Linked DNA regions of Rhodopseudomonas boonkerdii. The protein of the gene in region 2 binds, or shares a complex with, the protein of the main gene of each other region. Links are inferred from orthologs where the notes say so. Each region holds a gene or a part of one and is shown on either strand. Other genes may lie near its edges.

The links.
Region 1: the proteins of E0H22_RS12220 (region 2) and dnaG are in contact, whole or in part, in a crystal structure (PDB 2R6A), measured with the Geobacillus stearothermophilus proteins. The link is inferred for Rhodopseudomonas boonkerdii from one-to-one orthologs. Residues at the interface, in WP_033016901.1 of Geobacillus stearothermophilus: Ser13, Glu15, Ala16, Gln18, Glu91, Leu92, Asp94, Ala95, Val96, Pro97, Thr98, Ala99, Ala100, Asn101, Tyr104, Tyr105, Ile108; in WP_049624496.1 of Geobacillus stearothermophilus: Lys456, Leu457, Leu458, Pro459, Ala460, Asn463, Ala464, Leu467, Leu535, Leu536, Ile537, Ala538, Gln544, Glu545, Asp548, Tyr549, His552.

The regions. Positions count from the first base shown.
Region 1 is NZ_CP036537.1:4,366,830-4,370,141, forward strand. Bases 1-2,961 are described here. They hold dnaG (DNA primase), read right to left. Parts: upstream 2,491-2,961; coding sequence 511-2,490; downstream 1-510. Other genes in these bases: rpoD (RNA polymerase sigma factor RpoD), read right to left, coding at 1-207; E0H22_RS20070 (chlorite dismutase family protein), read left to right, coding at 2,793-2,961. Also shown: more of E0H22_RS20070, read left to right, coding at 2,962-3,312. UniProt on the Escherichia coli protein: RNA polymerase that catalyzes the synthesis of short RNA molecules used as primers for DNA polymerase during DNA replication.
Region 2 is NZ_CP036537.1:2,634,286-2,641,057, forward strand. What follows is about bases 2,888-5,879. They hold E0H22_RS12220 (replicative DNA helicase), read right to left. Parts: upstream 5,138-5,879; coding sequence 3,638-5,137; downstream 2,888-3,637. Other genes in these bases: alr (alanine racemase), read right to left, coding at 2,888-3,480; E0H22_RS12225 (hypothetical protein), read left to right, coding at 5,486-5,692; E0H22_RS12230 (cyclopropane fatty acid synthase), read right to left, coding at 5,696-5,879. In the rest of the region: E0H22_RS12205 (sulfite exporter TauE/SafE family protein), read right to left, coding at 1-647; E0H22_RS12210 (hypothetical protein), read left to right, coding at 766-2,340; more of alr, read right to left, coding at 2,347-2,887; more of E0H22_RS12230, read right to left, coding at 5,880-6,772. UniProt on the Escherichia coli protein: The main replicative DNA helicase, it participates in initiation and elongation during chromosome replication. Travels ahead of the DNA replisome, separating dsDNA into templates for DNA synthesis.

The DNA.
Region 1 (3,312 bases), 1.7 Mb from region 2 along the record:
CGAGGTCTGGTCGGAGGGCAGCACTTCATTGAGCTGATCGAAGGTCACGAAGCCGCGCTTCTTGGCCTGCTTGATCATCTTCTTGACGGCCGCATCGGACAGATCGAGCAAAGGCGACGGCGCTTCGGCGGCATCCTTTTCGGGCGTATCCGCTGCCGCGTCTTTTTCCTTGTCCTTGGTCTGCAGCGTCTTTGCCTTGGTGGCCATTCAATGCTCCTGAAACGCGCTCACGCCGAGAGCGTGTCCTGTATATCGGCCGCGCCCCGCCATCTCATCTCGTACCGATCGACTTGCTCGTCACTTGCGTGACGGGGTGACGCGCAAAGGGCGGCGCTTGCCTTTCGCCACCCTGTCGTCATACCCGATCCGTCGGTCTCGGCTATTCAATCTCTGCTCAAGGCTTTACCCGTGAAGGGCTTAAGCCCGGATTAACCCTGTTTGTGCCGCCAAACCATGGTTTTGGCGAGTCTTTTTGCCCATGGCAACGGTTCCGTCCGCAGCAAAGTTTGATCACTGGCTGCGCTGGAACCGCCCCGACAACTCGCCAAACCCTTCGATCAGCGCCTCGGTCCCGTCCACCTCGGCAAGCCGGGCCTTGACGTCGCGGAGCCAACCGTAATTGGTTTCACTGGCCTCCGCGCCCAATGCGAGCTCGGCATCCTTCAATTCCCTAAGTAATGAGTGGTACTGGCGATGCAAGGCGACCAGCTGCATCCAGGTCGCCAAAACGTCCTCCTGCGCCGCTCCGGGCTGCGCCGCCCACACCGCCTGAACCGAATTCGCCCGCTCAACCATCTGTAATTGCTCGGATAATCCGGCCTTTACCAGGTCTTCACGCATTTCCGCGCTTTGCTCGGCCTCGTCGCCATGATGATGCTCGTGGGCGAAGGCGGCGATGATGCCGGCGCGCAGCCGGTGCATCTCCGGATGTGCCAGCTCGAGCGCTGCAACCTCCTCGAGCCGATCATGCAGCAGCCAGGGATGGTTGATCAGGCTCTGCAGGATCAGCGCCTCGCGCCGCGAGACGGCGCTGCGCTGGCCGCGCATGATGGACGATGTCGCAAGCTGTGGACTGATGGCCTGATAGGGCCCGCGACCGAGCATCTGGCTCGCCGTGGGCGGCACGCCGCGATTGCCACCGCTGATTCGCGGCGTGAACGGGCGCTGCGGCGCGCGCTGAAACTGGCCCGGCCCGCCACGATAGCCGCCGCTTTTGGCGCCGCCGCCGAACTGGCGGTACAGCCGGTCGGCCAGATCCTGGCGATAATATTTCTTCACCACATCGTCGCGGATGACGGTGGAGATCTCATTGATCCGCGCCTCCAGCGCGGCGCGGCGCTCGGGGGTGGAGAAATCGCCGGCGGCGATCTCGCGCGCCCAGATCAGGTCCGACAGCGTGCCCGCGGCCGCAATGACATCCTCGACGGCGCCGCGCCCGCCCGAGCGCGCGAGATCGTCGGGGTCCTGCCCTTCGGGCAGCAGCGCGAAGCGCAGGCTCTTGCCGGGCTTGAGATGCGGCAGCGCCAGCTCCGCCGCGCGCCATGCCGCCTTCTGGCCGGCACGATCGCCGTCGAAGCAGAGGATGGGCTCGTCCACCATCTTCCACAGCAGCTGCAGCTGGTTCTCGGTGAGCGCGGTGCCGAGCGGCGCGACGGCGCCGGGGAAACCGACGCCGACCATGGCGATGACATCCACATAGCCCTCGACCACCACGATGGGCGCACCGTCATGGGCGGCTTTGCGGGCCATGGGGAAATTGTAGAGGTTGTCGCCCTTGTGGAAGAGCGGCGTTTCCGGCGAGTTCAGATATTTCGCCGGCACATCCTTCTTCAGCGCACGGCCGCCGAACGCGATGATGCGGCCGCGGGCGTCGGCGATGGGAAACATCACGCGGTCGCGGAAGCGATCATAGGGCACCGGGATATCGTCGCCGCCGATCAGCATGCCGGTCTCGACCATGTCGGAAACGGGGATGCCGGCCGCGCCGAGATGCTCCTTCAGCGCGAACCGATCCTCCGGCGCGTAGCCCATGCGGAACTGCAGCTGGGTCTGCGGGCCGATGCCGCGATCGGCGAGATAGCCGCGCGCCTGCGCGCCGTGCCGCGAGGTCAGCGTGTCCTGAAAGAATTTTGCGGCGATCTCCATGACGTCGTGCAGCGTCCTGCGGCGCTGCTCCTGCCGCGCGGCATCCGGGGTCGCGGCGGGCACGGCGAGACCCGCCATGGATGCCAGACGCTCGACGGCCTCGACGAAGCCGACGCCCTCGGTTTCCATCACGAAGTCGAAAATGTTGCCGTGCTTGCCGGTGGAGAAGTCGTGGTAAAACTGCTTCTGGTCGTTCACCGTGAAGGACGGCGTCTTCTCCTGCTGGAACGGCGACAGCCCCTTCCACTCACGCCCCGCCTTCTTCAGCTTGACGCGCTTGCCCACGACTTCCGAAACCGGAAGCCGGGCGCGCAGCTCTTCGAGGAATTGGGGCGTGAAACGCATGGTCGCCTAGGCATATAGGGGATAGTTGCCAAATTGGCATCTATTGCCGAATGGCAACCATTATTCACAGGGGAACCGGCCTCAGCCCCCTACTCCGCCCTCATCCTGAGGAGCGGCCGAAGGCCGCGTCTCGAAGGATGGTCGCGTGCTCAGGAGCCAAGCCAGCTCATGGTTCGAGACGGCGCTTCCGCCTTCGCTCTTCGAGCTACGGCGGACAAGTCGCGCCTCCTCACCATGAGGGGCGGTGTTTGTCGTTGAACATCGCCCTTGAATTCTTCCAAGTTCCGTTTTTAACAAGAGCGATGTTCACGACTTTTCGAGGTGGCCAGACCGGCACGTGGCGGGTGCTCTCCATCGCGCCCGCACGCGGCGACACGCTGCCGATCATGCCCGCTTTGTCCGTCACCCATGCCGATTCCATTGCGCTGCCGCCGGCTCCGTCGGCCCATTCCTGGCGGCTGATCGGCGTCGCCAGCCATCTGCGCTACACCGAGCGGCTGGAGAAGATCGCGCTGACCAAGGCGCAGGCCGGGCTCGGGCGCGCGGAGGCGACCCGCGCCGCGCTGATCCCGATCCGCAAGAACAACGCGTGGTGGCTGATGACCCAGAACGAACGCCGCCGCATCTTCGAGGACAAGTCCCGCCACATCGCCGACAGCCTGAAATACCTGCCGGCGATCGCACGCCAGCTCTACCATTCGCGCGATCTCGGCGGCCCGTTCGATTTCCTCACCTGGTTCGAATATGCGCCCGAGCATGCGGAGGTGTTCGAGGAATTGGTGGCGATGCTGCGCGAGAGCGAGGAATGGCAGTTCGTGGAGC
Region 2 (6,772 bases):
ACGCTGAGTTTCAGCACATAACGCTTGGCGATGAAGGCGCCTGACATCAGCGAGGCGCCGGCGATCAGGCCTTTCACCAGCACCTCGAGATCAAGCGCGCCGAAGCGCTGGAAGGTGACGGATTTGCTGAGATAGAGGCCGAGCGAACTTGCGGCCTCGGTGGCGAGGAAAGCGCCCTTGGCGAGGCCATAGAACAAAAACAACGGTACGCTGAGCGGACCGCTGGAGACGACGATGCCGGTGACATAGCCGATGATGGCGCCGCCGAGCGCGAGCTGCCAAAGGCCGATGGTGAAGGAGCGCTTTGCCAGCCAATGCCGCAACGGCACCATGGCGATGAAGAACACGCCGATGGTGAGATCGACCGCCTGCGACGGCAGCACCAGCAGCGTGCGCGCACCGAGAGCTGCGGCGGGGATGCCGGTGATCGAATAAGCAAAGGTGGCGCGCCAGTCGATCTCGCGCCACCAGGCCATGATGCGCGAGAGATTGGCCATGACCGCAGCGACGGCCATGATCGGCACCGCTTGCCTGGGGCCGAACTCGTAGACCAGCACCGGCATCAGCATGATCGACGAGCCGGTGCCGACGATGCCGGAAATGGTGCCGGCCAGCAGGCCGACCGCGCAAACGAAGATGAAGGACAATTCAGGCTCCGGCGCTGGAACGGGCGCGGAATTCAGCACGATTCCCGGCGTCGGTCACCTGTTGACGGGTTGTCAATGCAGCTTTGCCAAGGTCCGCCGGTACGGGCGGGTATGACATATGAATGCAGGCGATGTTCTCACATGGGCGCCGATGCGCGGCATTCGCAAACCGCGACGGCTCTGGTTGATCGCCGCGCTGGCATTGGCTGTCGTTCTGACGGCGCCGCTGCTGCTGGTCGATGTGCCACCGGTGCTGGACTATCCCAACCATCTCGCGCGGATGTTCGTGCTGGCGCATCCGCACGATGCCGCCCTGTCGCAGATGTACGCACCGCATTGGCGACTGGTGCCGAATCTCGGCATCGATGTCATCGGCACCGGATTGCTGAAGCTCACCGAAGTCCATACGGGCGGCCGTATCTTGCTGGCGTTGAGTCTGCTGGCCCCCGTGATCGGCGTCACGCTGTATCATCGCGTCGTTTTTGGATGCGCGAGTCTGTGGCCGTTGGCCTCGGGTCTTGTCGCCTGCAGCGCGGTCTTTCTGCTCGGCTTCATGAATTTCCTGCTCGCGCTCGGACTTGCCTTTGCGGGGGCTGCGGGCTGGATCGCGCTACGCCGCCGTGTTGCGCTTTACTGGGTGGCGGTCGCCGGCGCGGCGACGGCTGCTGCGACGTTTCTCTGCCACATCTTCGGAGTGGCTCTGCTGGCGCTGCTGATCGTTTCCGAGGAAGCGGCGCGGTTGTATCGGCTGCGCGGCGCCGGGCGTCCCGTCATGCACGAGGCGACCCGCGTCGGGGGCGCCCTGATCGTCATGCTTGCTCCGGCCTTGCTGTTCTATCTCGCCAGTCCGTTGTCGGACACACCGGCGCTGCCGGGACGCTGGCGCGGCTGGGACAAACTGCTGGCCGTGATGTCGCCCTTCATGACCACGAATGTCGATCTCAGCATGCTGACATTGCTCGGCTTTGTCGCGTTCCTGCTGCTCACCTGGCGCAGCATGGCGGTTGCACCTGCATTCCCGCTGAGCCTGTTCACGCTGGTCGTCGTGTTTCTCGTCGCGCCGTCCACGATCAAGGGTGGGACCTTCGTGGACATTCGCCTGATGCTGATGATCGTCCTTCTGGTCTTCGCTGGATCGTCACCGCGTCTTCGGCACGGTCCCGCCATGCTGGCCGTCTCTTTCTTCGTCGTGCTGATCGTGGTTCGGACGGGGCATCTGGCATGGAGCTGGACCGGACATCGCGCCGATCTTGCCGACGTTCGCGCGGCAATCGCCGATGTGGCACCCGGCACGAAGGTTCTGGTGGCGCGTGGTCATCGCGGCAACGATACGGAGACTACGGTGCCCACGCGGGCATTGCCGGGCGTCTATCGCCTCGACGGCCATCTCGGCGCGCTGCTGGCGATCGAGCGCAAGGCATTTTGGCCGTTGATGTTCGCCGATCCCGCGCAGCAGCCGGTCGAGGTGCGGCCACCCTACAGGGCGATCGCGCAATCGCCGGGCGAGCCGATCGATCTGCCCGTGCTGCAGGGGGATGACAGGGAAGCGCCGAGCTATATCAGGAACTGGCGCAGCAAGTTTGCGCAGGTGCTGCTGATCGATCCGCCATCGCCGCTGCCGGTAATCGACGGGCTATCGCCCGTCCATGTCGGGACCTATGCCGTGCAGTACCGGGTCGTGCCGCGGCCTTGAATGGCCTCAGCCTTCGCCGCCTTTATAAACCCGCCGATATCGCCGCCCCAGGCTCGTCAGCACCTCATAGGCGATCGTGCCGAAGTGATGTGCGAGGTCGTTCACCGTAAGGCCTTCGCCAATCAGCGTGGCGAGATGGCCGCGCCGGGCGGCGTTCTCCGGCAGGTCCGTGATATCAGCCGCGATCAGATCCATGGAGATGCGGCCGGCGACCGGGCAGCGCTGGCCGGCGATCACGACCTCCGCGCCTCGCGTGCCGTCACCGCTGCCGGCCGCGCGAAAATAGCCATCGGCATAGCCCGCCGCGATAATGGCAAGGCGGGTCGGGCGGCGCGCGGTCCAGGTGGCGCCGTAACCCACGGTGTCGCCGCGGGCCACATCACGGGTCTGGATGATGCGCGCTTTCAGGTCAATCACCGGCAGCATGGGATTGGCGGCTTCCGGTGTCGGATTGACACCGTAGATCGCAGCGCCCGGACGCACCATGTCGAACATGTAGCTCGGGCCGAGATAGATGCCGGACGAATTGGCGAGCGATGACGTGATCCCGGAGAACAGATGCGAGATCTCACGGAAGGCGCCGACCTGTTTCGGATTCATGGGACTGTTCAGTTGCTCGGCGCAGGCGAGGTGGCTGATCACCAGCGTGAAACCGTGATTGCCGGAGGCAATGCGCGGTGCGAGGCTTTGTGCTTCCGCAATCGACAGGCCGAGCCGGCTCATACCAGTGTCCACATGCACGCCGGCACCGCCGGCCCAGCCGGTGCGACGGCAGAACATGTCCCATTCGGCGAGTTCGTCCAAAGAGCCGATCACCGGCTGCGCCTTGATGGCGGCAAGGGTGTCGCCGGAATGCGGAGACAGGCCGTTGAGCACATAGATGGCAGCGTCCGGCGCGGCCGTGCGCGCAGCGTGGGCTTCGTCGACGGTGGCGACGAAGAAGGTCCTGCAGCCGGCCTTGGCCAGCGCCGGCACCACGCGGTCGATGCCGCAGCCATAGGCATCGGCTTTGACTGCCGCGCCGCATTCGGCGGGGACGCTGGCCTTTTCCAGCTTGCGCCAGTTGGCGGCGATGGCGTCGAGATCGATGGTGAGGATGCCGGTGGCCGTCGGATCGAGTTCGGTGGTGGTTTCGGTCATCACTGGTTCTCACAGAAAGTCGTCATGGCCGTTCGTCGCGCCGTCCACGTTCCCCCGCGAGGGACGGCGTGGATGCGCGGAACAAGCCGGCCATGACGGCGAGAATAACACGGTGTGAGCTATTGGCAGCGTTGGTCCATTCGCCGCCGCGACCAAATCACTCGTGGGGCACGGGCATGTATTGGTCGTCCGCGAGATCGCTGAAGCGCGTGAACTGACCCTCGAATTGCAGGGGAACCGTACCGGTGGGCCCATGTCGCTGCTTGGCGACAATCACCTCGGCCTTGCCGTGTACGGCATCCATCTCAAACTTCCACTTCTCGTGCTCCGGTGTGCCCATTTTGGGCTCTTTGGCCTGCAGATAGTATTCTTCGCGATAGACGAACATCACCACGTCGGCGTCCTGCTCGATCGATCCGGATTCGCGGAGGTCGGCGAGCTGCGGGCGCTTGTCATCACGATTTTCGACCTGGCGCGAGAGCTGCGACAGGGCGATGATGGGAACGTTGAGCTCCTTCGCCAGCGCCTTCAGGTTCGTCGTGATCTCGGTGACTTCCTGCACGCGGTTGTCCGACCGCTTGCCGGAGCCCTGCAAGAGCTGGATGTAGTCCACCATGATGACATCGAGGCCCTTTTGCCGCTTCAGGCGGCGGGCGCGGGCGGTGAGCTGCGAGATCGACAGGCCGCCGGTTTCGTCCACATACAGCGGCAGGTTTTGCAGCCTGATGGTGTAGTCGCGGATCTTGTCGAACTGGTCCTGGGTGATGCCGCCGCGGCGGATGGCGCTCGAGGAAATCTCGGTCTGCTCGGCGAGAATACGGGTGGCAAGCTGTTCGGCCGACATTTCGCAGGAGAAGAAGCCGACCACGCCGCCATTGACGGTCTTGTTGGTGCCGTCGGCTTGCAGCTCGGCCTGATAGGCCGCGGCGATATTGTAGGCGATGTTGGTGGCGAGCGAGGTCTTGCCCATGGCGGGGCGGCCGGCCAGCACGATCAGGTCCGAACGTTGTAAGCCGCCCATGCGGGCGTCGAGATCGCGCAGGCCGGTGGAGATGCCAGACAGTTTGCCGTCGCGCTGATAGGCATTGGCGGCCATGTCGAGGGCGGTGGTCATCGCCTGCGAGAAACGCTGGAAGCCGCCGTCATAGCGGCCGGCTTCGGCAAGCTCATAGAGTCGGCGCTCGGCGTCCTCGATCTGGGCGCGCGGAGCGAAATCCACCGGCGCATCATAGGCCACATTGACCATGTCCTCGCCGACGCCAATCAGCTGGCGGCGGATCGCGAGGTCGTAAATGGTGCGGCCGTAGTCCTGCGCATTGATGATCGTGGTCGCCTCGGCGGCGAGGCGGGCGAGATATTGTGCGACGGTCATGCCGCCGAGATCGGCATCGGCGGGCAAGAAGGTCTTCAGCGTCACGGGGGTGGCGATCTTGCCGGCGCGAATGATGCTGGCGGCGGTGTCGAAAATCGTCTGGTGCAGCGGCTCGTAGAAGTGTTCGGGCTTGAGGAAGTCCGAGACGCGGTAGAACGCGTCGTTGTTGACCAGCATGGCGCCCAGCACGCCCTGTTCGGCCTCGATGTTATGCGGCGCACTGCGATAAGCGGGCGTTGCCACGTCCGGGGCGAGCTTGAGAACGTTGGAATCGGGTGCGGCCATGTTGCTCGCTGTTTTTCTTCGAAGGAGACGGATGCGCGGCCCCGGACATAAGCGCGTCAGCGCGGGCGGGGGGAAGCATGCCGTCACCTTATGCACGATTCCCACCGGTGCTTGGAGGAATTCGACGGCAACGATCAATCCGCCCTTGACGGGGGCCGGTTGGCATGTGGATCGCGATCCTCAATACCGTTTTAACGGGACCTGGAAAATTGTGCGGCCAGCCTGAACCGGACTGCGATTTGTCTCACTTATAACAAGAAGTGGGATTGCAGTTGAGCCACACTTGGAACCAGTCATGGAGTCGGGTGTTGGGATGACAACCACAGGAATCGAGAGGCGGACAGGTCGATGGATCAGCGTCAGCCGTTTTCGGCGACCGACGATAATACATGGTTATCCGACCTGATCGCCGGTTTTGCGCGCACGGAAGAGTTGCGCGGCCAATCATGCAGCCCTGCCATCATCTCAGCCGCCAAGGCGCGGCTCGAGCGGCCGGCTAATGTCCGTCGATCGCAAACGGCTCACCGTGCCGAGCTTCTCGAACTTTCTTTCTGAAAGCTACTCGCCCGCCATCTGCAGCTTGGGCGATATCGCCCGCTCGACCGCGGCAAGACGAGCTTCCTCGCGGCTGATGTAGTCGCGGGTGAATGGCACCACGTCCTGGCGGCGCGTGAGCTGGATCTGGAAGTTCATCATGTTCTGCTTGCGGAACGACATTTCTGACGACGCCAGGTAAAACTCCCACATCAAGGCGAACCGCTCGTCATAGAGCTGCACGGCTTCCTCGCGCCGTGCCATGAAGCGCTCGCGCCAGGCTTTCAACGTCTCGGCATAATGCAGGCGCAGGATCTCGATGTCCGAGATCAGCAGACCCGCGCGTTCGATTGCCGGAAGCACTTCGGAAAGGGCGGGGATATAGCCGCCGGGGAAAATATACTTGGCGATCCACGGATTGGTGATGCCGGGACCTTCGGGGCGCCCGATGGAATGCAGCACCATCACGCCGTCCGGGCTCAACAGCTCCGCACAGCGCTTGAAGAAAGTGTCGTAATGATCGACGCCGACATGCTCGAACATGCCGACCGAAACGATGCGGTCGAACGGGCCGGGAACGTCGCGATAATCCTGCAGAACGAACTTGGCGCGGTCGGAGAGCTCCTTCTCCGTGGCGCGGGCATTGGCGACCTCCAGCTGCTCGGTGGAGAGCGTGACACCGGTGACCTGGGCGCCGGTCATTTCGGCAAGGTACAGGCCGAGCCCACCCCAGCCGGAGCCAATATCGAGAACGCGCTGATCTTTTTCGATCAGCAGCTTGGCGGCGAGGTGGCGCTTCTTGGCGAGCTGGGCTTCGTCGAGGCTGGTCGCCGAATTCTCGAAATAGGCGCAGCTATATTGCCGGTCGGGATCGAGGAAGAGCGAATAGAGGCGGGCGTCGAGATCGTAATGGTGGGCCACGTTATTTCGCGACCGCTGCCGCGGATTGAACTGCTGGGCGTGGCGAAGGAAGTAGCGTGCCCAATGCTGCAGCCTGGCCCAGCGCGGGGACATATCGGGCTGGGAGAGAGCGATGGCGAGGAGATCGGCAATCGTGCCGCGCTCCATCGTCAGCTCGCCTTCCATATAGAGTTCGCCGAG